2 regions of the Promicromonospora kroppenstedtii genome follow, and region 1 is predicted to be linked to the other one. Evidence: predicted binding sites of a transcription regulator. Region 1 holds the regulator's gene; the other holds the start of a gene.
What was found. Region 1 encodes LexA, which represses DNA repair genes until DNA is damaged. Its sites were predicted from a motif close to TCGAACANNTGTTCGA; they were not measured.

Region 1 (15,339 bases):
GTGCCACCTGCTCGGCCTCCTCGTCGAGCAGCGTCCGGTGCCGAGCCGGGAGGGAGCCGAACGCCGTGACGGTGAGGGTCAGCTTGCGACCGCTCTTGCGCGGGCGCCAGATGCCGACGATCTCGCCGTCCGCGAGGACGGTGCCCGGCCCGCCGACCGTCTTCCACACATCCCCGTGGAACTTCTTGTCGACGATCGTCTCCCGGTCGCGAAGCTGGGTATAGGGGTCGCGGGGCGGGAGCAGGCGCACACCGCGCGGCGTCGGCGGCGACCGCAGTGCGTCGAGGTCGGCTGTGACGATCCATGACGGACCGCCGTGCAGGACCAGCGTCAGCTCGTCCTCGACCAGGCTCCACCACGGGCCGGCGTCGCCGGCCTGGATCCCGGCCCATGCGGCGAAGTCCGCCCGGGTCGAGGGTCCGTAGGCGTGCAGGTAGCGCCGCACCAGCTCGGCGCGCGCGGTCTCCGGGTCGGTGCCCGGGATCGGCCGGCCCAGCCACTCGTCGACCAGCACGAACGGCGCCTTGTTCCCGGCACGTGGTGCGAAGCACAGGACTCCCCGCAGGGTGAGGATGCGCAGGCAGAAGTGGACCACACCTTCCCCGAGCGGCTGCCCCGGCGCGTACGGACCGTCGGCATCCCAGAGCTCGCGCTGCCGCTCTGGCAGCCCGGTGGCGACGCGTTCGGCGAGCTCCGCACCGAGCTCGTCGACGGCGAGCCGGCGCCCGGCGAGCACGTCGCGGATCTCGGTGCCGACCAGCCCGGTCAGGTGGGTCAGGCTGAGACCGAGCGCGTCGAGCGACTGACCCAGACCGGGCAGGAAGTGACGCATCGCCTCCTCGGACGGCGGCAGCACGCCCGTCGTGAAGACCGGCGCGTCGGCCGTCGGGAAGTAGTAGGGGACTCCGCGCAGGGACCAGGTCTGCAGCAGGCTCTTCTGCTCGGCGACCGCGTCGTCCACCCGTTCCCGGGTCACGTTCCGCACCCGGGCGTGGAGGGCGAGCAGAGCTGACCCGGGTGGGCTGTTCTGGATGCCGCACCGGCCGGCGGCGTCGAGCAGGCCGTCTCCGGTCAGCCGTCCGGTCAGGTGGTGCGCGGCCAGGCGGAAGGCGATGACGTCGTCCTGCGAGACTCTGCCGGCCACCCATCCAGGGTAGTGGGCGGGCCGGCCGGACCTGTGGACGAGGCAGGGTGGATGTCGGTGGTCCGGCCTAGGATCGACCGTGTGACCAGCCTTTCCGACGCACCCGCCACAAGCACCGATTCCGCCGAGATCCCCGAGGTGGAGGAGCTGCTCGACCTCGCGGTGGGACAGCTCGGTGGCGGGCGCAGAGACGGCCAGCACGCCATGGCCGTCGCGGTCGGCGAGGCCATCGACAAGGGCGAGCACCTGCTGGTCCAGGCGGGCACGGGTACCGGTAAGTCGCTCGGGTACCTGGTGCCCGCCGTCCGCCACGCCGTGGCCGCGCAGAGCAAGGTCATCGTCTCGACCGCGACCCTCGCCCTGCAGCGACAGGTCATCACCCGCGACCTGCCGCTCGTGGCCAAGGCCGTCGCGCCGGCGCTGCCGCGGGAGCCGCGCGTCGCACTGCTCAAGGGCTGGCACAACTACCTGTGCGTGCACAAGGTGGGCGGCGGCTACCCGGAGGACGAGGCCACCCTCTTCGACCTGCCCGGCGGCGAGGACCACCCCAAGACCGAGGAGGCGAGCGGCGGCGCGGCCCGGGGCCGCAGGAGGGACGACGGCGCCACGCTCGCCGACCACGTCCGGCGCCTGCACGAGTGGGCGAGCGAGACGGACAGCGGCGACCGCGACGACCTGGTGCCCGGCGTGCCGGAGCGGGCCTGGCGCCAGGTGTCCGTGACGGCGATGGAGTGCCTGGGCGGCAAGTGCCCCATGCTCGCCGAGTGCTTCCCGGACAAGGCGCGGGCCGCCGCCCGCGAGGCGGACGTGGTGGTCACCAACCACGCGATGCTCGGCATCGCGGCGACCGGCAGCCCGGGCGTGCTCCCGGAGCACGACGTCGTCGTGGTGGACGAGGCGCACGAGCTCACCGACCGTGTGACGTCGTCGGCCACCGTGGACCTGTCCATGGCCTCCGTGGAGAGCGCGGCGCGGCTTGCCCGGCGGCACGCCGGGACGAACACCGACAACCTCGACGCCGCGGCGCAGAACCTCGGCACGCTGCTGGTCACCGCACCGGCGGAGCGTTTCCCGAGCGGCCTGCCGGACGAGCTGCGCACGGCGGTCGGCGCGGTGCGGGACGCCGCGCGCGAGGTGCTCAGCACGCTCAAGCCCGAGGCCGGCGGCAAGGGCGCGAAGGCCAAGGACGCGGGCCAGCCCGACCCGGGGCTCAAGATGGCCCAGGGCGCCATGCTCCAGCTCTTCGAGACGGCCGAGCGCATGGCGTCGCAGGACACGACCGCCGACGTGCTGTGGTGCTCGCGCCCCGACAACGGCTGGGGCGGGTTCGGCGACAACGTGACGCGGCTGCACGCCGCCCCGCTGCACGTCGCGGGCCTGATCCGCACGCACCTGCTGGGGGAGTCGACCGGCGTGTTCACCTCGGCGACCCTCGCGCTGGGCGGCACGTTCGACGCCGTGGCCGGCACCCTCGGGCTCAAGGGCGAGGACGCCCCGCCGTGGCACGGGCTGGACGCGGGCAGTCCCTTCGACTACCCCAAGCAGGGCATCCTCTACATCGCGCGGCACCTGCCGGCCCCCGGCCGCGAGCCCACCACCGAGGCGCAGCTCGACGAGATCGCCGAGCTCATCACGGCCGCCGGCGGCCGCACGCTCGGGCTGTTCTCGTCCCGGCGCGCCGCGAACGCCGCCGCCGAGGCCATGCGGGAGCGCCTGGACTTCCCGATCCTGGCGCAGGGCGACGACCAGCTCCCCACGCTCGTGCGGGAGTTCGCCGACGATCCGGCCACGTGCCTGTTCGGAACGCTGTCCCTGTGGCAGGGCGTCGATGTGCCCGGGCCGTCGAACCAGCTCGTGCTCATCGACCGCATCCCGTTCCCGCGGCCCGACGACCCGGTCAAGGCCGCGCGCGCCCGTGCCGTCGAGCAGGCGGGCGGCAACGGGTTCATGGCCGTCTCCGCGCAGCATGCCGCGCTGCTGCTCGCGCAGGGCGCGGGGCGCCTGGTCCGCAGCATGGACGACCGCGGTGTGGTCGCGGTACTGGACCCGCGCCTCGCGACGGCGCGGTACGCGTCCTTCCTCACCCGGTCGATGCCCGGGTTCTGGCCCACCACCGACCCGAAGCTGGTCCGTGCCGCGCTCGCCAGGCTCGACACATAGCCTGAGGGCATGGCAGCCCCTTCGGACGTCCCCTCCGCCCAGCCCGCCTCCCGGACCACCAAGATCGCTGTGGTGGGCGCCGGGGCCGTAGGCTCCACGCTCGCCTTCGCCGCGCTGACCCGCGGCTCGGCGCGCACCATCGCGCTGCTGGACATCGACCGGCAGAAGGTCGACGCCGAGGTGCTCGACCTGCAGCACGGCCTGATGTTCACGCCGCAGGCGCACGTGATCGGGTCCGACGACCCGGCGGTGTGCGAGGGCGCCGACGTCGTCGTCGTGACCGCGGGGGCCAAGCAGAAGCCGGGCCAGAGCCGCGTCGACCTGGCGGAGGCGACCATCGGGCTGATGCGCAACATCCTGCCGGGGCTGGTCGAGGCCGCGCCGGACGCGACCTACCTGATGGTGACCAACCCCGTGGACGTGGTGACCTACGCTGCGCTGAAGATCTCGGGCCTGCCGCCCGAGCGGCTCTTCGGCAGCGGCACCGTGCTGGACTCCTCTCGGCTGCGCGTGGTGCTCGCCGAGCGGTGCGGCGTGGCCGTCGGGAACGTGCACGCCTACATCGCGGGTGAGCACGGCGACTCGGAGATCGCGCTGTGGAGCTCCGCCTCGATCGGCGGCGTGCCGCTGCTCGACTGGGTGCCGGTGGCTGGTGCCGGGCCCATCGACGCGGCGACGCGGGCGGAGGTGCACCACGAGGTGGTCGACTCCGCCTACCGGATCATCGCGGGCAAGGGCGCCACCAACTACGCCGTCGGCCTGGCCGCGACGCGCATCATCGAGGCCGTGCTCAAGGACGAGCGGCGGATCATGCCGGTGTCCTCGCTGCTGAACGACTACCACGGCATCAGCGACGTGTGCCTGTCCGTGCCGTCCCTGGTGGACCGTCGGGGTGTCACCAGCACGGTGCGCATGCCTATGTCCGACGACGAGCTGGCCGGGCTGCGCGCGTCGGCGGAGAGCGTGCGGGCGGTGCAGCGAAGGTTCGGGTTCTAGGTCTCCACACGCCCGACCAACGACAGACAGGCTCGACCAGCAAGCGCTGGTCGAGCCTGTCGAGACCTACCTCAGAGGCTGCGCAGGACCGCGACGACGCGGCCCAGGATCTGCGCCTCGTCGCCCGGGATGGGCTCGTAGGCCGGGTTCTGCGGCAGCAGCAGCACGTGCCCGTCGGTCTGCTTGAACGTCTTGACCGTGGCCTCGCCGTCGATCATGGCGGCGACGATCTCGCCCTGCTCTGCCACGTTCTGGCGGCGCACGACGACCCAGTCGCCGTCACAGATCGCGGCGTCGACCATCGAGTCGCCCGCGACCTTGAGCAGGAACAGCTCGCCGTCGCCGACCAGCTGGCGGGGGAGCGGGAAGACGTCCTCGACGACCTGCTCGGCGAGGATCGGGCCACCGGCCGCGATGCGGCCGACCAGCGGCACGTACGACGGCGGCGGGGTGCCGGCGTCGTCGGGCACCGAGCTGCCCCAGTGCACCTGGCCGCTGCGCCGCGGCTCCGGCCAGTGGATCTCGCCGCGCGACGGCTTGTCGACCTGCTCCGCCATGGGCTCCACGAGCTCCATCGCGCGCGGCCGGTTGGGGTCGCGGCGCAGGAAGCCCTTCTTCTCGAGCATCTGGAGCTGGTGCTTGACGCTCGACGGGCTGGCCAGCCCGACGGCCTCGCCGATCTCTCGCATCGACGGCGGGTAACCGCGCGTCTCGAACGACTGCCGAATCGTGTCCAGCACAAGGCGCTGTCGCTCGGTAAGGCGGTCTGCCGGCGAGATCGTGTGCACGTCGGCGACGACCCCGTCGCCCGGCGCGTCCAACGTGGCGACACCCGAGAGTGCCGTGTCGACGGCTCTCGTGTCGCTGGTCCCGTCCCGTCCCGTCATGCCCGTGCCCCTCCCGTTCCGACAAATGTTCTCCTGTGCGCTGCCCACTCTAGATCACAATTCCACTCGGCTCAAACGAATGTTCGAGCGTGTCTCGACATCGACGGTGTCCCGTGCTACACAATGGTACGAGCGTTCGACGAACGTGTGTATGACGGACAAGAGTTCGAGTCACCTTTCGAGGAGGGGCCATGGGGGACGTGATCCCGCTGCGGCAGTACACCCCGGCGTACGGACAGGTGTCCGGAACGAGCGCGGCGGTGCGTGCGTACCGGCTGAGCCCGGCGCACCCGGCCGTCCGGAAGGCCGCCCCGGCCGGGCTCCGCGCAGTCGCCCCGGCCCAGCCTCGCGCCGTCGCCCCGGCCCAGGCGTCGTCCCGGGCGCACGCGTCGCACCGTGCGTATGCCCCGCAGGGCGCGCGCTCGGTCGCCGACCGGCTCGGGGTCGACGGTCTGCGGCTCACGCGCCGCGGCCGGTTCGTGCTGGTGCTGCTGGCGATGCTCCTGGCCGCACCGATGGTCACGTGGGGTGCTACCGCCGTCGCGAGCTCGCCCGGAGAACCCACCGAGGTCCGGGTGCACGCGGTGCAGCCGGGGGAGACCCTCTGGGGCTTCGCCCAGGACGTCGCGCGGCCCGGCGAGGACGTGCGGCACGCCGTCGGCCGGCTGCAGGAGCTGAACGAGATGCCGTCCGCCACGGTGCGGGTCGGTGAGCTGCTCCTGCTCCCGAAGGAGTGACCTGGGGGCGCCCAAACTGGCCAGAGGCGACGATTCGCCGTCAAATGTTGCGGCGATGTTGCATGGGGGTGGTTTGCCCGCTTACGGTCGGGGCGCGACCGGATGTCTCCGGTCCGTGGCCGACCATGCAGGAGTGAAGCATGCACTGCCCGTTCTGTCGCCACGCCGACTCGCGCGTGGTCGACTCGCGGACCGCCGACGACGGCCTGTCGATCCGGCGCAGGAGGCAGTGCCCGAACTGCAACCGGCGGTTCACCACCGTCGAGACGGCGAGCCTCTCGGTGGTCAAGCGCTCCGGCGCCACCGAACCCTTCAGCAGGGACAAGGTCGCGGCCGGCGTCCGCAAGGCATGCCAGGGCCGCCCGGTCAGCGACGACGACCTCGCGATCCTGGCCCAGCGGGTCGAGGAGACCTTGCGCAGCAACGGCAGCGCCGAGATCGACGCCTACGAGGTGGGCCTCGCGATCCTCGGCCCGCTGCGTGAGCTCGACGAGGTGGCCTACCTCCGGTTCGCCAGCGTCTACCAGTCCTTCGACTCGCTCGAGGACTTCGAGAGCGCCATCACGTCGCTGCGCGCCGAGCGCGCCGAGCGTGAGGCCGAGCGGGCCGCCGCCCAGGCGTAGGTCCTGGCCCGCGGGGCGAAAAAGCGATTGGCACCCCGGCGCGCGGTGGTGCAGGCTGGGGCCGACGACGGACCCGATCGAGGGACCCCCGAAACAGGAGGAGGTGATCGGTGTGACGGACGAGAAGACCGATGCCGAGGAGGCAGTGGCCCAGGGCGCAGAGGCGCCCAAGGCCGCGACCGCGCCGAGCACGGACGCGAAGGCGCGGTTCAAGGAAGCACTGGACCGGAAGAACGCCGCGCGCGGCCGTTCTGCTGCCGGCGACGTGAACACGGGATCTGTGCACGGCTCGGAGACGACCGGCCCGGTCCAGAAGATGTTCCGCCGCAAGTCCGGCTGAGCCTGCTCGAACGAGGCCGCTGACCAGGTATCTGACCTGGTCAGCGGCCTTTGGCGTGCTCGCGAGGTGCCTGGAGAGGGAAGAGGCTTGCGGCTCGAACTCGAGCGATCAGCCGCACGCGGGCGCTGAGAGGCCGGGGGGCGGTCGCCAGACCGACACCGCTTCGGAGTGTCCGCTCAGCGAGCGGGACCGAGCAGGTGCTGCTCGGTGCGGGCGACGATTCCGAGGAAGGCCGCGTCGTCGCCGTATGCACGGGCCAGGATCAGCCCGCCCTGTATCGCCGCGACCGCGTCCAGCGCACGGTCTGCCGCTTCCTGAGGTGAGAGACCGCCGGTGCGTAGAGCTACCGCGAGCGCGTCGACCCAGTCGGTGAAGTAGGCCCGCACGGAGTCGGCGAACGTGTCCCGTTCTTCACCCAAGGTCATCGCGGCGAACAGGCACACACGCTCGCCCGAGATGAAGTACTGCGCCACCTCCCGCGACATCGCTTCGATCGCCTCGGTGGCGTCGTGGGCGGTGCGCAAGGGGGTGAAGATCCGCTCCTCGAACCAGTCGCTTACCTGTTCGAGGACGGCAGCGGCCATGCCTGTCTTCCCCTCGGGGAAGAAGTGGTACAGGCTGCCGCGGCCAACGCCGGCCTCCTGCTGAATGACCGACAGGGAGGCGCCTTCAAAACCTCGCTTCCGGAAGACGCCGGCGAGGGCGCGGACGGCGTCTGAGCGGTCGAGGACGGTTCGTGCCATTACAGTCCGAGTTCGCTCAGGCCGGGGTGGTCCGTCGGGCGGGGGCCGGACGCGTCCCAGAAGAACTTGCGCTCGGACTCATCGATGGCGACGTCGTTGATACTCGCGTGGCGGTGGGTCATCAGGCCGTCCTTGTCGAAGTGCCAGTTCTCGTTGCCGTAGGCGCGGAACCACTGGCCGGCTGCGTCGTGGTACTCGTAGGCGAAGCGTACGGCGATCACGTCGCCGGTGTACGCCCACAGTTCCTTGATGAGGCGGTAGTCGAGTTCCCGGTGCCACTTGTCGGCGAGGAAGTCGACGATGGCGGCGCGGCCCTGCACGAAGGTCGAGCGGTTGCGCCACCAGCTGTCCTCGCTGTATGCGAGGGAGATGCGCTCGGGGTCGCGAGTGTTCCACGCGTCTTCGGCGGCGCGGACCTTCTGGATCGCAGTGGCCTCGGTGAACGGGGGAAGGGGCGGGCGAGACATGGCAGTGCCTTTCGAGAGCAAGGTGCGTACTGATTGGTCAACACTGTACTGATCGGTTCAGGTTGTACACAACAGTACAGACGATTGGTTGGCCCGTCAACACCGGGTCTCGCGGATGCGTGAATTCAGCCTCGTGCTCAAGGCCGCCACCGCACCGAATCGGGTTGTCCATCGCTTCCTTCATCCCGGCCCGGCTGCGTCCCGCCCGGGTGCCCGGCTCGCGACCGCCCGGCGGTGCGTCGAGGTCGTGGGTTGTGAGGCCTCCGGTCGAGGCTGTCCCCACGTGACCTTCGCGTCGTCCAGCACTCTCCTGGCCCCTGGGTCGCAGTTCATCGCGCGTTGCGACCGTCACCCTTGACAAGAAATATGAATGCGCTCAGAATTGAGTGCACTCGGATATTGTAGAGGCGAGACGGTGAGAAGGACATGACAGAGCCGACCGCGGCGTGGACCACTCGGAATGCGCCGACGCGGAGGATCGAGGCGGCGGGGGCGCGGTTCGCCTACCGTGAGCTCGGCCCTGCGGTGGGTGTCCCGCTGGTCCTGCTGACGCACCTGGGTGCGAACCTAGACGGCTGGGATCCCTGCGTCCTGGACGGCCTCGCTCAGGAGCGCCGGGTGATCGCGGTCGACTACCGCGGCGTCGGAGACTCGAGTGGGACCGTTCGCGACACCTTCGAGGGCATGGCCGACGACGTCGTGGCCTTCCTCCGCGCCTTCGGCCTGAGGCGAGTCGACCTCTTCGGGCTGGCGGTCGGCGGCATGGTCGCCCAGGCGGTCGCGCTGAAGGAGCCCCGGCTGGTCGACCGGCTCATCCTGGCCGCCGCCGCACCGGCAGGTGGGTCCGGCCTGGCCTCGGTCACGGGCACGACGACTACCTCGGTGCTCCGTGCCGTGCTGACCTTCAACGACCCGAAGGCGCTGCTGTTCTTCACCCGCACTACTGGTGGCAAGCACGCCGCGCGCCAGTACCTCGCGCGACTGAGGGAGCGCACGACGGGGCGTGACAAGCGGGTCACCCCCGGCGTGTACCGCGCGCAGCTTGCCGCGATCCGACGGTGGGGCCTGCAGGAGCCCGCCGACCTGTCCTCGATCGCCGGGCCGGTGCTCATCGTGCACGGCGACAGCGACCGGTTGGTGCCGGCCGCAAACGCCACGGAGCTTGCCAGGCGTCTGCCCGACGCCACGGTGACCGTGTACCCGGACTCCGGCCACGGCGTCGTCTTCCAGAACCACCGCGCGTTCGTCGACGCCGCCCGGGAATTCCTGCAGCGGTAGCGGTCGGCGCCCCATCCGCAAGTCATCAGATCTCGCCGACATCACCAGGAGGAACAAGCACATGAGAGCGTTCGTCATCAACCAGTACAAGGGGCCGTTGCACGAGGCGGACGTCCCCGAGCCCGTGGTCGGGGAGCACGACGTGCTCGTGCAGGTCCAGGCCGCCGGCGTCAACCAGCTCGACGAGAAGATCCGCGTCGGCGAGTTCAAGCAGATCCTGCCGTACGAGCTGCCGCTCGTCCTCGGCCACGACGTGGCCGGGACGGTGGTCGGCGTCGGTGCACAGGTGCAGGGACTCACGTTCGGCGACGAGGTGTACGCCCGACCCGGCAAGGACCAGATCGGTACCTTCGCCGAGCGCGTCGCGGTCGCCGAAACGGACCTAGCGCTCAAGCCGGCGTCGATCAGCATGGAGGAGGCGGCCTCGCTGCCCCTGGTCGCCCTGACCGCGTGGCAGGCACTCGTGGAACGCGCCGACGTGCAGCCCGGGCAGAAAGTCCTCGTCCACGCCGGGGCGGGCGGCGTCGGGTCCATCGCGATCCAGCTCGCCAAGCACCTCGGCGCGACCGTGGCCACCACCGTCAGTGCCGGCAATGCCGCCTGGGTGCGCGAGCTCGGTGCCGACGTCACCATCGACTACCGCACCGAAGACTTCGAGCAGGTCCTGCACGGGTACGACGTGGTGCTGGACAGTCTCGGCGGCACCAGCCTCGAGAAGTCCCTGCGCGTGTTGCGCCCCGGCGGCAAGGCGATCGGGATCTCCGGCCCCCCAGGCCCTGCCTTCGCCCGAGAGGGTGGCCTGAATCCTGTGCTGCGGCTCGCGATCACCGCCCTCAGCAGCAAGATCCGCCGCCAGGCCCGGAAGCTCGGCGTGCACTACGAGTTCCTCTTCGTGCGCGCTTCCGGTGACCAGCTCACCCAGATCGCGAAGCTGGTCGAGGACGGCGCGCTGCGTCCCGTCGTCGGACGAGTCTTCGACTTCGACCAGACCGTGCAGGCCCTCCAAGCCCTGGACAAGGGCGGCCTCCGCGGCAAGGCCGTCATCAGCAGGGCCTGACCCGCTGCTTCCCACGACAAGCACCATTCCCACGCCCACACATCAGGAGAGCCATCATGGGCACCACCAGCAACGACCCCGTCATCACGTCGTACGCGCAGTCGCCGGCCCGCTCCATCACCGCCGGTGGCGTGACGTACGCCTACCGCGAGCTCGGACCGAAGGCCAAGATCCCCGTGATCTTCTTCACCCACCTCGCCGCGACCCTGGACAACTGGGACCCCCGGATCATCGACCCCATCGCCGCGGAGCGCCACGTCATCACGTTCGACAACCGCGGCGTGGGTGCCTCCACCGGCACGGTCCCCGAAAGCGTCGAGGCGATGGCCGAGGACGCGTACACCTTCATCACCGCCCTCGGCTTCGACAAGATTGACGTCTTCTCCTTCTCGCTGGGCGGCATGGTCGCCCAGGCCCTGGTGGCCGAGCACCCCGAGCTGGTCCGCAAGCTCGTCCTGACGGGCACCGGCCCTGCGGGCGGGAAGGGCATCGACAAGATCTTCAGGGTCACCTACTACGACACGCTCCGCGCGGTCCTGACACGGCACGACCCGAAGGAGTTCCTGTTCTTCAACCGCAACGAGGCCGGGAAGCCCGCTGCCCGCGCGTTCGTCCAGCGCCTTCAGGAGCGGACCGTGAACCGTGACACCCCGATCAGGCTGCAGGCGTTCCAGAAGCAGCTGACGGCGATCAAGCGGTGGGGTCGCTCGCCGTCCGTCGACCTGTCCACGATCACCCAACCCACCCTGATCGCGAACGGCGACAACGATCGGATGGTGCCGTCGGTTCTCTCGCAGGACCTGCACCGCCGGATCAAGGGCTCCGAGCTGATCATCTACCCCGACGCCGGGCACGGCGGCATCTTCCAGTACCACGAGAGGTTTGCCCCGGTCGCGGTCGAGTTCCTCGGCCGCTGATCAACTGCCGGACGCACCGGAGGTAAGAGACCGCCGTGGAAGAATGAGCGCCGGCGGACCCGAGCACACTCATCGACGAAGGAGGGCGGCCATGCCCCTTGTCTCCCGCCCGGTAGGCCGGCGCGAGCGGAACAAGCAGGAGAAGCTCGACCGCATCACCGCTGCCGCCACCGAGCTCTTCGCCGAGCGGGGCGTCGACGAGGTCACCACCCAGGAGATCGCCGACAAGGCCGATATCGGTGCGGGCACGCTGTTCCTCTACGCCAAGTCCAAGGGCGAGCTCCTGCTGCTCGTGCAGAACTCCACCTACGCCGCCGCTCTCGCCGAGGGCAAGCGGGCGGCCGAGGGGATCACGGACCCGCTCGACGCGGTGATGGCGATCGTCCGCCCGGTCGTGGAGTGCAACCGCAAGCAGGTCGACAACGGGCGGACCTACCTGCGGGAGATAGTCTTCGGGGATCCCGAGGAACCCCATCACCGCGACGCCCTGGACCTGTCCGCGCAGACCGAGGACGCCATCGCTGTCGTGCTGCAGCGCGACCCGGGTACCAGCGCACAGGATGCCGCAGTACGGGCGCGCATCGTCTCCGCGATCATGTTCATCAGCATGGGAGCGACGTTCAACATCGCCGACCCCGTCGACGACGTCGTGCGGGAGATCAGGGACCAGGTCCGCGTCCTGCTGCCGCGCTGACGGCCTGGGCCCAGCCACCATGCCTAGCTCGTCTGCGGCGTCGTGGACGCCAGGACCCGGGCGACGAGGTCGTCGAGGAACGAGGTGGTGGCCGGGCTGCCCTCGAACGTGACGCGCACGAGAACCGCTCCCGTCAGAAGCGCGAGGGCGGGATCGATGTCACGTTCCTCGACATGGGCGGCGAGGATCGCCCGCATCCCGCTGGTGCCCGTCTCGTACAGCCGCGTGCGCAGCCGGCCGACGACCTCGTTGTTGTGCGCCCGCTCGACGACGCCTGCCAGGAGTCGGTCGAGGTGACCGCGCGTGAGATCGTCGGCGAAGTCCGCCAGGGCGGCACGGAGATCGGCCCGCAGATCGCCGGTCGGGGCCGGGTGGTCCGCCTCGTCGCAGATCTGGTCGATCGACGCGCGGATCAGGTCCAGCCTGGTCGGCCAGTGGGCGTAGACGGTGGCCTTGGAGTAGCCGGCGCGGCGAGCCACCTCGGCGTGCGTGACGGCGTCCCAGCCCTCCTCGAGCAGCAGTGCGCTGGTCGCCCCGACGACGTCGCGGCGCGTCCGGGCGACGCGTGGGTCCAGCACCTCTGCGGCTTCGCTCGTCATGGCCTCGATCCTACGAGTTGCTGAACTCTGTTGACACTGTTGAACCGCTGGTTCAATACTGGTCGATATGAACAATAGTGACAGCGGGGCCACAGCTCAGGCGGCCGAGGATGCCGCCTCGCCGCCCGGGATGCGGATCTTCCAGCTCCCTACCGGCGCGTACGAGACCCCGGCCGCCCTGGCCTTCCAGGGCGGATCGTTCAGGGACCGCAGGCAGTTCGCCGCCACGGCGGTGCTCGTCCAGCACCCCGAGGGCGACGTGCTCGTCGACGCGGGCTTCGGCGCGCACGCCGAGGAGCACATCCGGATGTTGCCGTCGTTCCGGCGCTCACCGCACCACTTCGGCATGACCGTGAGCGAGCAGCTCGACGCAGCCGGCTACGACCGCAGCCGGCTGCTCGGCGTGATCCTGACCCACTCCCACTGGGACCACGTCAGCGGCCTGGACTCCCTCGACGTGCCGGTCCTGGTGACGGACGAGGAGCTCCGGTACGCGGACCACAACCGCGGCGACCGCGTGTTCCGGCGAGTCGCCGCGGGGCACAGCTTCCGGACGTACGTCTTCGACGGCCCGGCCCACCTGGGGTTCCCGTCCAGCCACGACGTGCACGGGGACGGCTCCGTCGTCATCCTGCCGGCACCCGGCCACACCACCGGCTCGGTCGTGGTCGTCGTCACCTTGGCGCCGGACCGGCGCTACGCCTTCATCGGCGACCTCGCCTGGCAGCTCGACGGGATCACGCGTGGCGCACAACGGCCGCTCCTGATGCGCCTCCTCGCCGACAGCGACCCGGCGCGGATCCGCCAGGATCTCGCCCGGGTGACCGCCCTCGCGCACCACCTGCGGATCGTTCCCGCCCACGACGCGCGAGGGTACGACGGCATCCCGCTCCTCGTGCCGGACCTCGACACCGGCTGGGCGTCATGACCGGAAGGGGACCTCGCCCGCCGCAACGGGGTCGACGAGCAAGGCCGCGCCTAGCCCTCGCCCTGCGGTGACGTCGCGGACGTCCCCTGGGCCGTGAGGTCGGCGAGGAACTGATGGCACTTCTGGGCCCGTTCCGAGTCCTCTGCCATCACCTGCTCGAAGAACGCCGCGATCTCGTCCTTGCCCGCGTTGCGGGCGTCGCGGACGTACTGGCCGTAGTCGTGCCCCGCCTTGAGCGAGTGGTACTGCACGGAGATGAGGTCGAACGTGACGTCATCGAATCCGGTTTCTCCGGTTGCCATGATGCATCCTCCAGGTGCCGGCTTCGCCGACGGGGCGTCAGGCGCCGGCCGACGAAGATGGACGGCCCAGCTCTGGACCTCCTTCCACGATTGCAGGGCCGCCCCGGCTCGCAACTTCCGGAGCGTACGGTCCAGCCGCCGGGCTGTCGGGAGTGCTTCTGTGCTGATGCGGGTGGCGGCACCGGGGGTGAGGCTGGGAGGGCGGCTCGACGATCGGATGGTGAAGATGCGCGCACCTGTTCTTTGGGACAAGGGGATGCCGCCGGACGTGCCGCGGTTGGGTTCGCTGGCCGAGGTCGCCGAGCTGGTCCAGGCCTTGGCACCCGTGTACGTACGGTTCAGCGCGGGCCCGGAGGCGGACCGTGCGGCGGTCAGCCGAGACCACGAGAGCGGGTGCCTGATGCCGGGGCTGAGCGTCAACCCGATGACGCCCGAGCCGTGGTGGACCCGACCCGTGGAGCACTGGGTCGCGCGCCAGCTCAGACAGTATGCCCACCTGATGGTGCGCGAGCGGTTCCCGTGGCTGCTGACCGGCGAGGTCGCCGCTCGTGGTCCGGACTGCGAGCCGCTGCTGATCGGGATCACGCCGCTGGCGTTCCTTGCCCCGTCCGTCGTCGAGGAGGCGGGGGCGCTCTACCGGCAGGCCTTCGCACCGGGCGCTGACGGCACCTGACGGCCGGCACGTCCTGCGCCGGTTCGCACGCGTGCCCCACCGGAGGCCTGAACCCCGCCTGTTACCCCGCGACAGGCCCCGTCGAGTCGCGGACAACGAGCTCCGGCCGGAACAGCAGCGACGTTCCGGACCCGTCGTCGTCCTGCGGGGTGTGCAGGGCGCGGAACGCGGCGGCGGCCATCTCCTTCATGGGCTGCCGCACGGTGGTCAGCGCCGGTGAGTACAGCTCGGCGAGCACGATGTCGTCGAACCCGGCGACCGAGACGTCCTGGCCCACCTCCAGCCCGGCGTCGCGCACCGCGCGGCACACGCCGATGGCGGTCATGTCGTTGACCGCGAAGATCGCGGTGGGCGGGTTGGGGCCGGCGAGCAGCTCGGTCGTGGCCACGCGGCCCAGCTCGGCGGCCTCGACGTCGCCGAACTGGCTGTCGACGCTGCTGCCGGGCCAGGTGACGACGTCCTGGCGCGCGATGCCCGCGCGCTCGAGGGCGCGCAGGAAACCTTCGAACCGCTCCGTCCGGTTGATCGACCGGATGGCGCCCGAGACGAACGCGATCCTGCGGTGGCCGAGCGACACCAGGTGCTCGCCCATCAGCTCCGCGCCGATCGTGTTGTCGACGCTCACGTTGATCAGGCCCACCGGGTCGGTGGCCTGCGCCGTGCGGTCGAAGGCGACCAGCCGCAGGCCGTCCTCCAGCAGGCTGGAGACGTGCTCCAGGGAGGGCAGGGACGAGCACAGGACGATGCCGCGGATGCCGTCGGAGACGAGCTCGTCAACGTACTGGCGCTCGCGG
Region 2 (14,853 bases), on a different contig from region 1:
GACGGCGACGGTGTCCGGGTCACCCGGATGGAGCTCGACCCGGACAACGCCGAGGTGTGGCTGAGCGTCGGGCTCGGCCGGCGCACCGAGCACGCGGACGCGGTGGTCGACACCGTGCTGCTGTGGCGTACGCAGGACATCATCATCGCCGAGGCGGTGGGGGCGGCGCTGGACGAGCTGCTGCCCGCCGTCCGGATCACCCGGGGCGAACAGGCTCGGAGCGAACAGACCCGGAGCGGAACATGACCGACCAGCAGCCCGCGAATCCGGACCCGAACCCGGACGCGGCCGCGGAGACGAACCCTGCCCGCGCCGGCAAGCCGACCGACGCGTGGGTCATCCTCCTGCCGCCCGGCTGGGCGCGGTTCCCGACGGGGGAGGGGCAGCAGCGCGAGCTGGACGCGGCGATCGAGGAGGTCGTCGCCCGCGCGCTGCCCGACTCGCTGCCCCGAGACCGGGCCGAGCCGTACCGGCACATGCTGCGGGACGAGCTGCACAAGAACCTCGCCGCCGCGCGCGACGCCGGCACAGGCGCCGTCTACCTGCCGACCGAGCCGATGGAGGGCGTGCACATCCCCGCCTCCATCGCCGAGATCGAGGTCGTCAGCGACGCGGGCACCGACCCGCTGCAGATCGTCACCAGCATCCTCGGGGACGGGTACGAGGAGAGCGAGCTGGTCGAGCTCGATGGCCGCCCCGGCGTCCGCGTGGTGCACACCGAGCACAAGATGAAGCGCGACGAGGACTGGCCGGAGCTCTCCACCCGCCAGGTGCTCTACGCGGTCTCGCGTGACGAGGTGGACGGCGAGTGGCTGGTCCTGTCGTTCAGCACGGTCTGGAACAGCCACAACACCGAGCGCCTGGCCGAGGCGCTGGTCTTCTTCTTCGACGCCGTGATGACGACGTTCCGCTGGGCCGGCGTCGGCACCAACATCATGAACCTGCCGGAGCGGAGCGTCCCCGGCTCCGCGTGAGCCCGGGCTGATCCTTCCCGGACCGGCGTCTCCCCGCCCCATCCTTCCCCGACTGACGCTACACATCTGAAGACGGAGCAACCGTGCAGCACCCCCACCGCATCGCCGCCGCTCTGGCCGCGGCGATCCTGTCCACGACCGCGGCGGGGGCCCTCCTCGTCGCGACCGCTCTGCCGTCGACCGCTCTGCCGTCGAACGCCCAGGTCGCGAGCATCGTCACGGATCTTGGTGCCACCCGCGCCACGACCCTCGCCACCGACACGAAGGACGGCGAGAAGAAGGTCAAGTACTACGTGGTGCCGGCCAAGCCGGAGGGCGAGCAGGAGTTCCTGTTCGACATCGCCCAGCGGTTCCTCGGCGACGGCAACCGGTACAGGGAGATCTTCGAGCTGAACAAGGGCCGCACGCAGCCCGACGGCGACGCCCTGACCGACGAGGCCGTGCTGCTGCCGGGCTGGGTCCTGCAGATGCCCGGCGACGCCGAGGGCGCGGGCCTCCAGATCGGCGTGCTGCCGACCGGTCCGGCGGAGGGCGCCGGTGAGGCGAGCGCCCCGGCCGAGGAGCCGGCCGCGCCGTCGGTCCCGTACTACGTGATCGCGGAGACGCCCGAGGGCGAGCCCGAGTACCTCTACATGATCGCCGAGCGGTTCCTGGGCGACGGCGAGCGGCACAAGGAGATCTTCGAGCTGAACAAGGGCCGCACGCAGCCCGACGGCGGCAAGCTCACCGACCCGGCGGTCGTCACGGTGGGCTGGGTGCTCCAGATGCCGGAGGACGCGAAGGGCGAGGGCCTGCAGAACGGCCCGCTCCCGGGCCCGAGCGCGGCGCCCGAGGCGAGCGCGACCGAGGCCACTGCCTCACCCGGTGGCGGCACGCAGACCGGCGGCTCCTGGCTGGAGCCCGTCCTGGTCGGCGTCGGCCTCGCCGTGGTCGCCGCCGCACTCGTGCTCGTGGTGGTCTACATCGTGCGCCGTGCGCGCAGCAACCGCGCGGAGCCGTTCGACGACAGCCTGCTGCGTACCGACACGTCGGCCTCCTGGATGGTGGACCGGGCGCTGCGCGTGCTGCTCGCCGCCTGCGAACGGGACGGCCTGGACGTGCCGGGTGTCACCGGCGTCTTCATCGAGGGCGGCGCGATGCGCCTGCGGCTGGCCGAGCCCGCGTCCCCGGCGCCCGAGCCGTTCGTGGCCAACGAGGACGGCCAGAGCTGGTCGGCGCCGCTGGCGCGCCTGCAGGCCGCCCCCGCGAGCGAGGCCTCGACCGCGCGCTTCTCGCGCCTGGTCACGATCGGCGTGGCCGAGACCGGCCGCGTGCTGGTGGACTTCGCCCGCGCCCGCGGCGTCATCAGCCTGGACGGCCCCACCCGCGCGCGGCACGAGGTGCTGCGCCGCTGGCTGGGCGAGCTCACGGGCAACCCGTGGTCGAACGACCCGCGCGTGGTCATGGTCGGCAACGGCCTGCCGCAGCCGGAGCAGGTCGAGCACCTGACGGCGATCGAGCAGGTCATCCCCGAGCTGGAGATCGGCGCCGGCGGCGTGCTCGTGCTGTCCCAGGCCCCGTCCGTGGCGCAGCAGGACCTGCTCGCGGCCCGGTTCTCCGACCCGCGGTTCAGCTGGGTGGTCATCGTGCTCGGCGAGTCGACGTCGGCGAAGTGGCGCATCACGGCGGGCGACGACGGCTGGCTGCGCAGCGGCTTCCTGCCCGACGTCCGCTACACGGAGCAGACGGCGGTGCGACGGGCCGGTGAGTGAACAACCGATGAGGGCCACCCGGCTCTCCCTGGCGGCGGCTCTGATCACCGCCCTGCTTCTCACGCTCGCCGGGCCCGCCCCGGCGCAGGCGCAGGAGGATCCCGTGCTGATCTCGCAGGGCCGGCCCGCTGTGGCGTCGTCCCTGGAGAAGCCCGAGTTCCCCGCACGCCAGGCCGTGGACGGGAACCCGAACACGCGGTGGTCGAGCGCCTTCAGCGACCCCCAGTGGCTCCGGATCGACCTGGGACGGGTCACGACCGTCAACCGGGTCGAGATCGACTGGGAGGTCTCCTACGCCACGGACTACCGGATCGAGCTGTCGACCGACGGCGAGTCCTGGGAGACGCACTGGGTGGGTGCCGGTGACGGCGGCAACGACGTCATGAACATCCTCGGCGAGGCCCGGTACGTGCGCATGTACTCCGGGGCGCGCAGCGGCACGGCGGGCAACTCGATCTGGGAGATGCGTGTCTACGGGGCGCCGAAGCCCACGCCGACGCCCACCCCGACCAAACCGAAGCCGAAGCCCCAGGTGAGCGCCACGCCCAGGGCCGTGGTCTCGCCGACGCCGACGCCGACGCCGACCCCGGTGCCGAGCCGCAGCGGCCCGCCCGGGTCGGTCCTGTACTACGTGGTCCGGGAGACGCCGGACGGCACGTTCGAGAAGCTCAACGACATCTCCGAGCGGTTCCTGGGCGACCGGGAGCGCTGGCCGGAGATCGCCGCGCTGACCGAGGGCCACCGCCAGCCCGACGGCGAGTACCTCACCGACCCGAGGACGCTGACGCCCGGCTGGGTGCTCCGGATGCCGAAGGACGCGCAGGGCAAGGGCCTGAAGTTCGGCCCGCTGCCGGGGTACGAGGGCCCGTCCCCGTCGCCGTCGGCCGCGCCCTCGCTCGAGCCGAGCCCGACGCCGACCGACGAGGTGGCCGGGACCGCTGAGCGGGCGGCCGTGGTGGTGCCGTGGCCGGTGATCCTCCCGGTCGCCGGTGGGGTACTGGTGATCGGGCTCCTGGGCCTGCTGGTCGCGTGGCTCCTGAAGCGCCGCAAGCAGGCCGAGCCGTTCGACGACAGCCTGCTGCGTACCGACACGTCGGCGGCGTGGACGGTCGACCGCGCGCTGCGGGTGCTGATGGCGGCCTGCGAGCGTGACGGCCTGGAGGTGCCTGGCACGACCGGGGTGTTCATCGAGGGCAGCTCGATGCGGCTGCGGCTGACCAACCCGGCCTCGCCGGCCCCGGAGCCCTGGCAGGTGAGCGAGGACGGGCAGAGCTGGTCCGCGCCGCTGGCCAAGCTGCAGTCGGGCGCGGCGTCCGAGAGCCCGACCAGCCGGTTCGCTCGCCTGGTCAACCTCGGTATGGCGGAGACGGGCCGCGTGCTCGTCGACTTCTCCGTGGCCCGTGGTGTCATCAGCCTGGACGGCCCCACCCGGGTACGGCACGAGGTGCTGCGCCGCTGGCTCGGCGAGCTGACGGGCAACCCGTGGTCGGACGACCCGCGCGTGGTGATGGTGGGCAACGGTCTGCCGCGGCCCGAGCAGGTGGAGCACCTGTCCGGCATCGAGCAGGTGCTGCCGGAGCTCGAGGTCGGCGACGGCGGCGTGCTGGTCCTGTCGCAGGCGCCGTCGACGGCGCAGCAGGACCTGCTCGCGGCCAGGTTCGCGAGCCCGGAGTTCACCTGGGTGGTGATCGTCCTGGGCCAGTCGCCGTCGGCGAAGTGGCGGTTCACCGCCGGCGACGACGGCTGGCTGCGCAGCGGGTTCCTGCCCGACGTGCGCTTCGACGAGCAGACCGCCGTGCGGCGGGGAGGCGAATGACATGCACGCTCTGATCACCGCGCGCCACGGAGCGCGCGAGACGCTCCTGTCCCTGGACCTGGACGAGCGCACCAAGGCGGCGGACCTGGCCGAGCGGCTCGCCGCCGAGCTGGGCGCGCCGCGCGGCAGCACGATGTACGTGGACGGCCGCGCCGTGCACGGGCACGGGGTGCAGGACCGGTCCGTCCATGGCACGAGCGGCGCCAGCGGTACCGGCGGCGCCGGCGGTGTGAACGGCCGGCTGCGGGACGCGCTCGCCGGCAGCACCGAGCTGCTCGTCGCCGACTCGGGGATCCGGGACGGTGCCGTTGTCACGTTCGGCGAGCCCGACGCCGGCAACGGCGTCTCGGGCGGCCCGGTCGACCTGTGTGTCACGGGCGGCACGGGTACCGGGGCCGTGGCCCGGCTCGGCGTGGGTGAGTCGATCCTCCAGGTGGGGCCCGACGGTCGCGTCCGCGTGGACGAGCCGCGCGAGGGTGGGCTGGCGGCGATCGCCGTCGTCGTCGCGCTGGACGGAGCGGTGCGGGTGCGGCGTGTGCCGGACCCGCGTTCGGCCGGCCGGCTGGTGCATTTGGACCGGTCCGAGGACCCGCTGGGCGAGGACGAGGAGCAGTGGCCCGCGGGCACCCAGCTCCGGATCGGTCCGAGCGTGCTGACGGTGCAGCCGGCCACGCGGCCGGACGCCGACCTGCGGCCCGCGACCGAGCCGGGACACCTGGACTACAACCGTCCGCCGCGGCTGCTGCCGCCGATGCCGCCCACGCACTTCCGGCTGCCGAGCGAGCCGGTGGCTCCCGCCCGGAACCCGCTGCCGTGGCTCGGCATGGCGATGCCCGCGGTCCTGGGCATCGTGATGGCGATCGCGTTCCAGTCGCCGTATTACCTGATGTTCGCGCTGGCCTCGCCGCTGATGGGCTGGGGCAACTGGTGGATGTCCAAGCGCAACGGCACGATCACGCACAAGGAGCGCCTCAAGCTGCACGCCGAGGAGCGGGCCGCGCTGGAGGAGGAGGTCCTGGAGGCGGTGCGCCGCGAGCAGCACCGGCGCCGGGTCTCCAGCCCGGGCGCCGCCGAGCTGCGGCTGATCGCCACGACGCCGACGCGCCGCCTGTGGGAGCGCCGCAGCACCGACAGCGACCACCTCACGGTGCGCCTCGGGCTCGCGGACGCGACCAGCCGCGTCGAGGTCGAGGACAGCGCCGAGCCGGAGCACCGCCGCAAGACCCGCGCGACCGTGCGGTCCGTGCCGGTCACGGTGCCGCTGAAGGAGGCCGGCGTCGTCGGCCTGGCGGGGCCGGGAGACTGGCCGCGTCGTCGGGCGCGGTGGATGGTGGGCCAGCTCGGGGTGCTGCAGAGCCCGCGTGACGTGCAGGTCTACGTGCTGACCAGCTCCGAGCACGTGCAGGAGTGGGCCTGGGCGGCCTGGCTGCCGCACGTGCGCCCGGCGTTCGGGCAGGAGGCCGTCGCGCTGATCGGCACGACGACGGACACGCTGGCGGCCCGCGTCGCCGAGGTGAACTCCCTGATCACGCAGCGCCGCGCCGCGATGGAGGGCGCGAGCGGCAAGGTCATGGCGGGCCCGCAGGTCGTCGTCGTGCTCGACGGCGCCCGGCGCCTGCGCGCGCTGCCCGGCGTCGTCTCGATCCTGCGGGACGGGCCCGGCGTCGGCGTGAGCGTCGTCTGCCTGGACGGCGACGAGCAGCTGCTGCCGGAGGAGTGCACGGTCGTGGCGCTCGCCCGCGTGGACGGCGGCATGACGCTGCGCCGGCAGGACGCCGACGACCTGCGCACCATCCTGGTCGACGAGGTGAACGACGACTGGTACGAGCCCGTGGCGCGCGCCGTCGCGGCCGTGCACGACGTCACCGCCAGCGAGGGCGAGGGCCTGATCCCCGACTCGGCGCGCCTCGTGGAGGTGCTCGACATCGAGGAGGTCGGCGCCGACCAGATGGTCGCCCGGTGGCGGATGATCTCTTCCACCGGCAAGGGCAGCACGGCCGCCGTCGTCGGCGTCTCCCTGGACGGGCCGTTCGTGCTCGACATGGTGCGCGACGGGCCCCACGCCCTGGTGGGCGGCACCACCGGTTCCGGCAAGTCCGAGTTCCTCCAGACCGTGGTCGCCTCGCTCGCCGTGGTGAACACGCCCGAGACCATGAACTTCGTGCTCGTCGACTACAAGGGCGGCGCGGCGTTCAGCCAGTGCGAGCAGCTGCCGCACACGGTCGGTATGGTCACGGACCTCGACACGCACCTCGTGGAGCGCGCGCTCGACTCGCTGCGCGCCGAGCTCACCTTCCGGGAGCACGTGCTGGCCGCCGCCGGCGCGAAGGACCTGGAGGACTACCTCGACGCCCAGGGCCGCGGGTACGTGGGTCCCACGCTGCCGCGCCTGATGATCGTCATCGACGAGTTCGCCTCCATGGTGCGCGAGCTGCCCGACTTCGTCACCGGCCTCGTCAACATCGCCCAGCGAGGCCGCTCGCTCGGCATCCACCTGATCCTGGCCACGCAGCGCCCGTCCGGCGTCATCTCCCCGGAGATCCGCGCCAACACGAACCTGCGCATCGCCCTGCGCATGACGGACAAGAGCGAGTCCAAGGACGTCATCGACGCGAACGAGGCCGCGGAGATCGCCAAGACGCAGCCCGGCCGCGCCTACGCGCGCCTCGGCCACTCGTCCCTGGTCCCGTTCCAGTCGGCACGCGTGGGCGGACGGCGCCTGTCGCTGTCCGACGTCGGGCAGGTCGAGGCGCCGTTCGTGGCCCGGATCCCCGTGGCCGACCTCGGCGCGCCCGCACCCGTACGCCCGCGCGCGAAGCGGCAGGAGGACGTCGAGACCGACCTCGCGGCCCTGGTCGAGACGCTGCGCGAGACCGCCCGCCTCGGTGGCTGGGCCGACCCGCGGCGGCCGTGGCTCCCCGCACTGCCGGACCTGCTCCCGTTCGGAGACGTCGTGCAGCCGAGCGCGCAGTCCCAGTTCGCCTGGGCGGTGGAGGACTCGCCGTCCGACCAGCGCCAGGGGCCCGCCGTCATCGACCTCGACGAGTTCGGGCACCGCTACGTGGTGGGCGCCCCGGGCAGCGGCCGGTCGACGACGCTGCGCACCAGCGCCTTCGCCGCGGCCTCCGGGATGTCCGTGGCCGACCTGCACCTGTACGCGATCGACTGCGGCAACGGCGCGCTGACCGTCCTCAACGAGCTGCCGCACACCGGCGCCGTCGTGCAGCGAGGGCAGGCCGAACGCGCCAAGCGGCTGCTCACCCGGCTGCAGGCCGAGCTCGGCCGGCGCCAGCAGGTGCTCGCCGCCGGCAACTTCGCCAGCGTCACCGAGCAGCGGGAGCTCGCCGAGCCGGGCACCCGCCTGCCGCGCGTGCTCGTGCTGATCGACCGGTGGGAGAGCTTCATGAGCACCTACGGCGAGGTCGACAGCGGCAAGCTCGTCGAGATCGTCCAGGAGCTGCTGCGCGACGGCGCGAGCGCCGGCATCCACCTCATGGTGGCCGGCGACCGCAGCCTGCTCTCCAGCCGGATGAGCGTGCTGACCGACGACGCGCTCGTGCTGCGCCTGACCGACCGGTTCGACTACGGCATGGTCGGCATCGACCACAAGAAGCTGCCCGAGGAGATCCAACCGGGCCGCGCGTTCCGGTCGGGCAGCGGCATGGAGGTGCAGGTCGCGATCCTCGGCGACGACCCGGCCGGCCGCGCCCAGACCAGTGCCGCCCGCGTCATGGCGGCGGCGATTCGCGAACGGGAGGACGTGGTGCCCGGCACCGGGCCGTTCCGCGTGGACGACCTGCCGTCCACGATCACGGTCGACGCCGCCTACCAGTACGTCGGCCCCGAGGCGGCGCAGCCGATGTGGGCGCTGCTCGGCGTCGGCGGCGACGACCTGACCGCGTTCGGCATGGACCTGGCCGGTGACGCGCCCGCGTTCCTGGTGGGCGGCCCGGCCAAGTCGGGCCGGTCCACCATGCTGACCGTCATGACGGAGTCGCTGCTGCGTGGCGGCACCCAGGTGGTCATCCTCGCTCCGCGCCCCAGCCCGCTGCGCGACCTCGAGGGCCGCGAGGGTGTGCGGGCCGTCCTGACCGGCACGGAGATCACCGAGGAGGATCTCAAGCCGCACCTCGACCCGGACGGCGAGCCGGTCGTGCTGGTCGTGGACGACGGCGAGCTCGTGGCCGACGCCCCCGCCAAGACCTGGCTGCGCGCCTACCTGCGCACGGCCGCGGACAACCGGCGCGGCCTGATCCTCGGCGGCGACGCCTCCGAGGTGGCCAGCGGGTTCTCCGGCTGGCAGGTCGACGTCAAGAAGAGCCGGCGGGGCGCGCTGCTCAGCCCGCAGGACCGGTTCGACGGCGACCTCGTCGGCGCGAGCCTGCCCCGCTCCGCGGTCTCGACCCAGGTCACGCCGGGCAAGGCGCTGGTGCACCTGGGGTCCGGGGAGCTGATGACGGTGCTGGTGCCGACGCTGTAGCGCGTGAGGTGATGGCGAACCGGGACCGGGTTTCCGGTCCCGGTTCGCCGAAGGTGCGTCTCGAACCCGGCGAGAGTGCAGACGTCCCCTTTCGCTCTCCGCACGCCCGATGACGCCACGCCCCGGCGACCACGCCGGGGCGATCCTTACCGTGAGCCGACGCGCAACGTGACCGCCGTCGTCTGGCCGGGCGCGGAGCTCCGGGGGGACAGGTCTGGGCAACGACGCCGCCCGCCCGAACACCGTCACGCCGGACCGGGCGCGCGAGGCGGTCGCGGCCGGGGCGGCGAGCGTGCTGCACGACCTGACGGGGATCGTCGTCGAGCTCGGCTGGCGTCCCCAGGGGATGTCAGGGGTCTCCGTTAGTGTCGGACCATGGCACGACACCGGATCTTCGCCATGAGCTTCGCCAGCATCTACGTCATGTACGTGCAGAAGGTGGAGCGAAAGGGCCATACGACCGCCGAGCTGGACCAGGTCATCACCTGGCTCACGGGCTACGACGACGCCGGGCTGCGCCGTGTCCTGGACAGCGAGATCGACATGGAGACCTTCTTCGCCGAGGCCCCGGCGATGAACCCGAACGTGTCCCTGATCAAGGGCGTCATCTGCGGCTACCGGGTCGAGGACATCGAGGACCCGCTGATGCAGCAGATCCGCTACCTGGACAAGCTGGTCGACGAGGTGGCCCGCGGCAAGAAGATGACGTCGATCCTGCGGGGGAGCGAGACGGCCGGGATCTGAGGCGGCCCTGGGCGCTGTTGCGCGGGCGGTGCTCCTGGGGCGGGACAGGCTGCTGTATTGGTGCATGAGGGTGCGGATGCGCAGTGGTGTGGCCGCGCGATTGTCTAGTCGTGCGGCTGCGTAGTCGTACGGCCGAGTAGCTGTGCAGCGGTGCCGCCGTCCGCTTGATGAGGGTTGGCGCTGGGCCGGACCACGCGGCACGCCCTGCTCGTAACCGAGCGCGGTGGGGCTGGCTGCGCGCGCGGCACGGGGCCGTGGTCTGCGCCGCATCGGCATGTCGTCAGCAATCGCTCGCTGGCGCGCCAACGGTTATCCACAGATTTCAAATGTCCCTCGCGGTGCGTATGAACGTTCGAGACAATGGTGTCAGGCGAACGACGAGGGCAGGGGGTGGCATCAGTGGAGTCCACGAACGAGACGGGCCCGGGGGGTGTGCCCCCGATCGGTGCTGGTGCTGGTGTGGGGTCGTTGGAGGGAGTGTTGGACCGGATCGAGGCCGCCGTGAGCGAGCTGGTCGGCCTGGTAGCGCCGGAGGTCTTGGAGGGTTGGGGTGCGCCGTCGGTCACGAGGTTGATGCAGGCCCATACCAGGGTCCGCCGGGTGGCCGGTCGGTTGGAGGGTGTGCGGTTGACGGTGCTGCCCCGGATCGAGGACGACGGGTCCTGGCGCGCGGGTGGCATGTCGCGTACGTTCACGTCCTGGCTGCGGCTGCGTGAGGGTGTCGCGGCGGCGACGGCCCGGAAGGACGTGACGACCGCCCGCCGCCTGGCCCAGGCCCTCCCGCGGACCCTTACCGGCCTGGTCGCGGGCACCCTGGGTGTGGATCACGCCCGGGTGATGAGCGAGGTCGCGCCCACGAGTCAGACCCGTCAGGACGCGTTGGCGTGGTTGGTCGACACCCGCACGGGTGAACCCACTACCCCGGAGGCGTTCGTCCAGACCGTTGCGGTGGACCTGCCCGACCCTGCTGATGACTTGGACGGTACCCGCACCCGCGAGACCATCACGAACGTCCTGGAGACGGCGATCGAGGACGGGATCCTGGTCACCGGTGAGGGTCTGGTCCTGCGTGAAGCAGGTGTGTTGAACGCGGACCAGTTCCGGGTCGTGGCCCGCCGGTTCGCGACGGTGACCGACCCGGACACCGATGACGTGCAGGACGACAAGGCCGTCCGGGGTGAGTTCTTGGACGTGTCCAAGACTCTGGGCGGGTACCACGTCGCGGGCTTCCTCACGGACGAGCACGGTCTGCTGGTCTCCACCGCGGTCACCGCCCTGATCGGTGCCCCGGCTGCGGGCGAGGACCGGGCCCCGGGGCAGCGTCGGGCGCAGGGTCTGGCGGACCTGGCGCGCCTGACCCTGGACGCGAACCTGGTCTCTCCGGGTGCGGGGATCGCGCCGCATCTGAACGTGACGGTGTCCTGGTCGGAGCTGGTCGCTCAGGTCACCCGGACCCGGGACGGGTTGTGCCTGACGTGTGGGCAGGGAACCCCGGGACGGGGCGCTGGGCCGACCCGGTTCACGGACGCCACCACGACGGCGGGGCCGAGCATGCCTGGTGCTGGTGCTGGTGCTGGTGCTGGTGCTGGTGCTGGTCTGTTGGGTTCGGGTGGTGCGGTGTTCACGGAGTCCGGTGGTCGGGTTCCGCGGGGGTTGTTGCGTCGGTTGGCGTGTGACAGTGCGGTGACGCGGGTCGTGTTCGGTCCCGATGGTGCGGTGCTGGATGTGGGGCGGGCGCAGCGGACGGTGTCGGGGCAGATGCGTCGTGCGGTGATCGCTCGTGATGGGCGGTGTGTGTTCCCGGGGTGTGATCAGCCGCCGTCGCGGTGCGAGGTGCATCATGCGGTCACGCACTGGGCCGATGGTGGGGGCACGTCGGTGTCGAACAGTGCGTTGTTGTGCTGGTTCCATCATCAGTTGGTCGATACCCGGGGGATCACGATGCGCTGGGCCGGCAAACCCACCACGACTACGACGGCGGGGGCGTTGCTGGAGTCGGGGTGGGGGTTCACCGATGCCCGCGGCCGCCGGATCGGTCTGCCCGCACCCGTGGAGCCGGCCCCGGGCCACGGCCAGCGCGCCGGCAAGCCCGACGATCCGACCGGCATACCACCGGCAGCAGCCGCATGACCACCACCACCCGACCTGACCGACCGCACCGGACCGCACCCGCTGCCCGACACTAGAGGGTGCCGCGTGTCGGTCAGATGGCACGGTCGCGCCCATGGCGCGGCGCGACCGTGCTCCTCGTCCTCTGCCGTTGGTTGGTGGCCGTGACCTACAAGCCCATCGCGTTCGCCACCACCTCGCGCTCCGCACCCGTCGCGAGACGCCAGACGGAGTCGGCGAGGTCGTCGGGGTCCAGCACCGCCCCTGGGGGCAGATCGGAACCAGGCGTCCCCGCGAGGTTGCCGTCGTCACCAGCATCACCAGCGCCATCTCCACCGGCGTGCCCATGACCAGCCGTCAGCAACCGGTGGATGTCGCCGCGTTCGATGAGCCCGCCGACCACCAGCGAGCCCACGTGGACGCCGTCGGGGGCGGTGGCCTCGGCGAGGGTCAGGGCGTAGGTGCGGAGGGCGGCCGAGGCCGGGGCGAAGGGGCCGAGGAACGGCAGCGGCACGACCGCGCTGAGCCCGGAGACGTAGACGATGGCGCCGCTGCCGCGTTCGCGCATGCCCGGCAGGACCAGGCCGGCGAGCTCGACGGCGGGGTCCACGACCTGGGCCGCGGCGGCGCGCACGTCGTCGGGGCTGGTCTCCAGGATGCCGATCGGGGCGGCTGACGGGTTGTCCGCGCCCGGCCCGTGGTAGACGACGTCGACGGGACCGAGCTCGGCGTGGACCTCGTCGATCGCGCGGCGCAGCTCGCCGGGCGCGCGGACGTCGGCGGCGACGGCGACGGCGCTGACGCCGCTCGCGCGCAGGTCGTCGAGGTAGCCCGGGTGCCGGTCGGCGCTGCGGGAGACCAGGCCGACCTGGTAGCCCTCCTTGCCGAACCGTCGGGCTACGGACATGCCGAGCCCGGGTCCGGCGCCCAGCACCAGCATCGTGGGGGAAGTGCTCACTCTTCTCTCCTCGTTCTTCGCGGTGGATCTCGCGGTGTATCTCGTGGTGGGTACGGTGACGACATCGATCCTCACTTCCCCGCGGACCTCTCGGAAGAAGGCACTTTCATGTCAGATGGGAACACCGGTGTGCCTCACCCCGACGCGCCCCACCCAGACGCCCACATGGTCGCCGCCGCCGTCGGCGGGCTGATGCCGGGCCGGGTGCCGGCCGCGGAGTACGAGGCGTGCCCCGTCACGCACGCGGTGCGGATGCTCGGCGACAAGTGGACGCTGCTCGTGCTGATGCTGCTCGCCGAGCGCGCGCACCGCTTCAACGAGCTGCACCGGCGCGTGGACGGCATCAGCCAGCGGATGCTCACCCGCACCCTCCGCGCACTGGAGGACGACCGGCTGGTCGCCCGGACCGTCTTTCCCACCGTGCCGCCAGGCGTCGAGTACGACCTCACCGAGCGCGGCCGCGAGCTGCTGGTCCCGCTGTCGGCCCTCGCGGACTGGGTCGTGAAAGACCGGGCGGCATAGCCGCCCACCAGCTCCCGACCGGCCCAGGACCGGCTCAGGACGGGCCCAGGACGGGCCGCCGGTCGATCCGAGGCGGCCCCTGGCCGACCCGAGCCCGACCCGAGCACGACCCCCAGCACGACCCGAGCACGACCCCGACCCCCCAGCCCGACCCGAGCCCGACCCCTCAGCCCGACCCGAGCCTGACCAAGGACCAAGCCCCGGCCGCACCTTTCTGTCGCGTCTTGAGCGGCGAAATTTCGCCGGTTAGCGTCGCGTCGAACGTGCGGCGACGTCGCCGCGCACGGAACGGAGGGCGTGCCCATGACAGGTCCAGCGAATGGTCTTCCCGTCGACCGGCGGGCGGTGCTGGCGGGTGCCGCCGGGGTCGCCGGCTCCCTGGTGGCGGGGCTTGCCGGGCCTGCCGCGTCCGCAGCGGCGCAAGGGCGGGCAGCAGGCCCGGCCTCCAGCGGAGGACCGGCCGGCACCACAGCCGCCGACACCGCCGCCACCACAGCCGCCGGCACCTCACGCGGCCGTCACCCTGCGAACTGGCCCGACCCCGAGCCCTACGGCCTCGCGGACACCCGCGCCGACCTGTGGCCGCGCGACGACAACTCGTTCGTCCTGCCGCTTGAGCTGCGCCCGCGGGACGAGGAGCTCGGCCGGGTCTGGATCCGGGACACCTACGTCAACTGCTTCGTCGTCGACGGCAGACCCGTCTACGTGGCCACGGGCACCACGCGCGTCCCGGGGCTTCCGGCAGCCGGGCCGTGGAACGACGGCATCTTCCTGTGGGTGGCCCCGTCGCTGCGCGGGCCGTGGCGGCTCGCCGACACGACGGCTGTCCGGTCCGACCCCGCGACGGGCGCCGAGAAGGGCAAGGTCTGGTCGCCGGAGTTCGTGGGGGAGAACCGCCCCGGCCGCACGGTCGTCGCGCCGTGGCAGGAGTACTGGGACGACCACGGCCAGTTCGGCAAGCGCGGCAACGTCTGGGCCCCGGAGGTGCACTACTTCCGCGGCACCTGGTACATCGTGGCCTGCATGGGCGACCACTCGACCAAGGTCGGCTCGTTCCTGCTGATCAGCGAGGGCGGGCCCGAGGGCCCGTACCGGCTGGCCGAGGGCAACGTGGACAAGCCGTTCGGTGACCCCTTCATCGGGGGGCCGTCGTTCATCGCCCCGGGTGCCTACCACCACATCGACGGCAGCATGTACACCGAGGACGGCGACGCCTGGCTGGTGCTGCACAACCACCTGTACGCGCCGTTCCGGGACGACATGGAGGACATCGTCCCCACCACGAACCTGCCGCTGTTCCAGCAGACGCCGTACACGCCCGAGCCCTACCTGGAGGGCGCCTACGTGTTCAAGCACGGCGGCAAGTACTTCCTGGTGCACGCGGCCTGGGACCGCACGTCGACCAACCCGGACGGGACCACGCGCAACGCCTACGACAACCCGGGCGCCGGGCGGGTGCAGTACCAGTACGACGCCGTCGTCGCCGTCGCCGACCGGTT

Region 2: the regulator LexA is predicted to act here: its motif matches at 10,106-10,121, upstream of ACH47X_RS09180 (HNH endonuclease signature motif containing protein).

The regions. Positions count from the first base shown of each region.
Region 1 is NZ_JBIRYI010000001.1:607,890-623,228, forward strand. Features, by position in the region: gene ACH47X_RS02720 (winged helix DNA-binding domain-containing protein) at 1-1,144, opposite strand, end outside; gene ACH47X_RS02725 (ATP-dependent DNA helicase) at 1,226-3,304, shown strand; gene ACH47X_RS02730 (L-lactate dehydrogenase) at 3,314-4,300, shown strand; gene lexA (transcriptional repressor LexA) at 4,372-5,187, opposite strand; gene ACH47X_RS02740 (LysM peptidoglycan-binding domain-containing protein) at 5,379-5,924, shown strand; gene nrdR (transcriptional regulator NrdR) at 6,065-6,547, shown strand; gene ACH47X_RS02750 (DUF5302 domain-containing protein) at 6,660-6,887, shown strand; gene ACH47X_RS02755 (TetR/AcrR family transcriptional regulator) at 7,064-7,630, opposite strand; gene ACH47X_RS02760 (nuclear transport factor 2 family protein) at 7,630-8,097, opposite strand; gene ACH47X_RS02765 (alpha/beta fold hydrolase) at 8,524-9,375, shown strand; gene ACH47X_RS02770 (NADP-dependent oxidoreductase) at 9,437-10,432, shown strand; gene ACH47X_RS02775 (alpha/beta fold hydrolase) at 10,489-11,349, shown strand; gene ACH47X_RS02780 (TetR/AcrR family transcriptional regulator) at 11,441-12,043, shown strand; gene ACH47X_RS02785 (TetR/AcrR family transcriptional regulator) at 12,067-12,642, opposite strand; gene ACH47X_RS02790 (MBL fold metallo-hydrolase) at 12,710-13,570, shown strand; gene ACH47X_RS02795 (acyl carrier protein) at 13,621-13,872, opposite strand; gene ACH47X_RS02800 (DUF6098 family protein) at 14,099-14,545, shown strand; gene ACH47X_RS02805 (LacI family DNA-binding transcriptional regulator) at 14,607-15,339, opposite strand, start outside.
Region 2 is NZ_JBIRYI010000004.1:367,306-382,158, forward strand. Features, by position in the region: gene ACH47X_RS09150 (hypothetical protein) at 1-246, shown strand, start outside; gene ACH47X_RS09155 (hypothetical protein) at 243-974, shown strand; gene ACH47X_RS09160 (hypothetical protein) at 1,058-2,725, shown strand; gene ACH47X_RS09165 (discoidin domain-containing protein) at 2,733-4,541, shown strand; gene ACH47X_RS09170 (FtsK/SpoIIIE domain-containing protein) at 4,543-9,021, shown strand; gene ACH47X_RS09175 (DUF2200 domain-containing protein) at 9,397-9,765, shown strand; gene ACH47X_RS09180 (HNH endonuclease signature motif containing protein) at 10,399-11,895, shown strand; gene ACH47X_RS09185 (SDR family NAD(P)-dependent oxidoreductase) at 12,044-12,832, opposite strand; gene ACH47X_RS09190 (winged helix-turn-helix transcriptional regulator) at 12,941-13,354, shown strand; gene ACH47X_RS09195 (family 43 glycosylhydrolase) at 13,658-14,853, shown strand, end outside.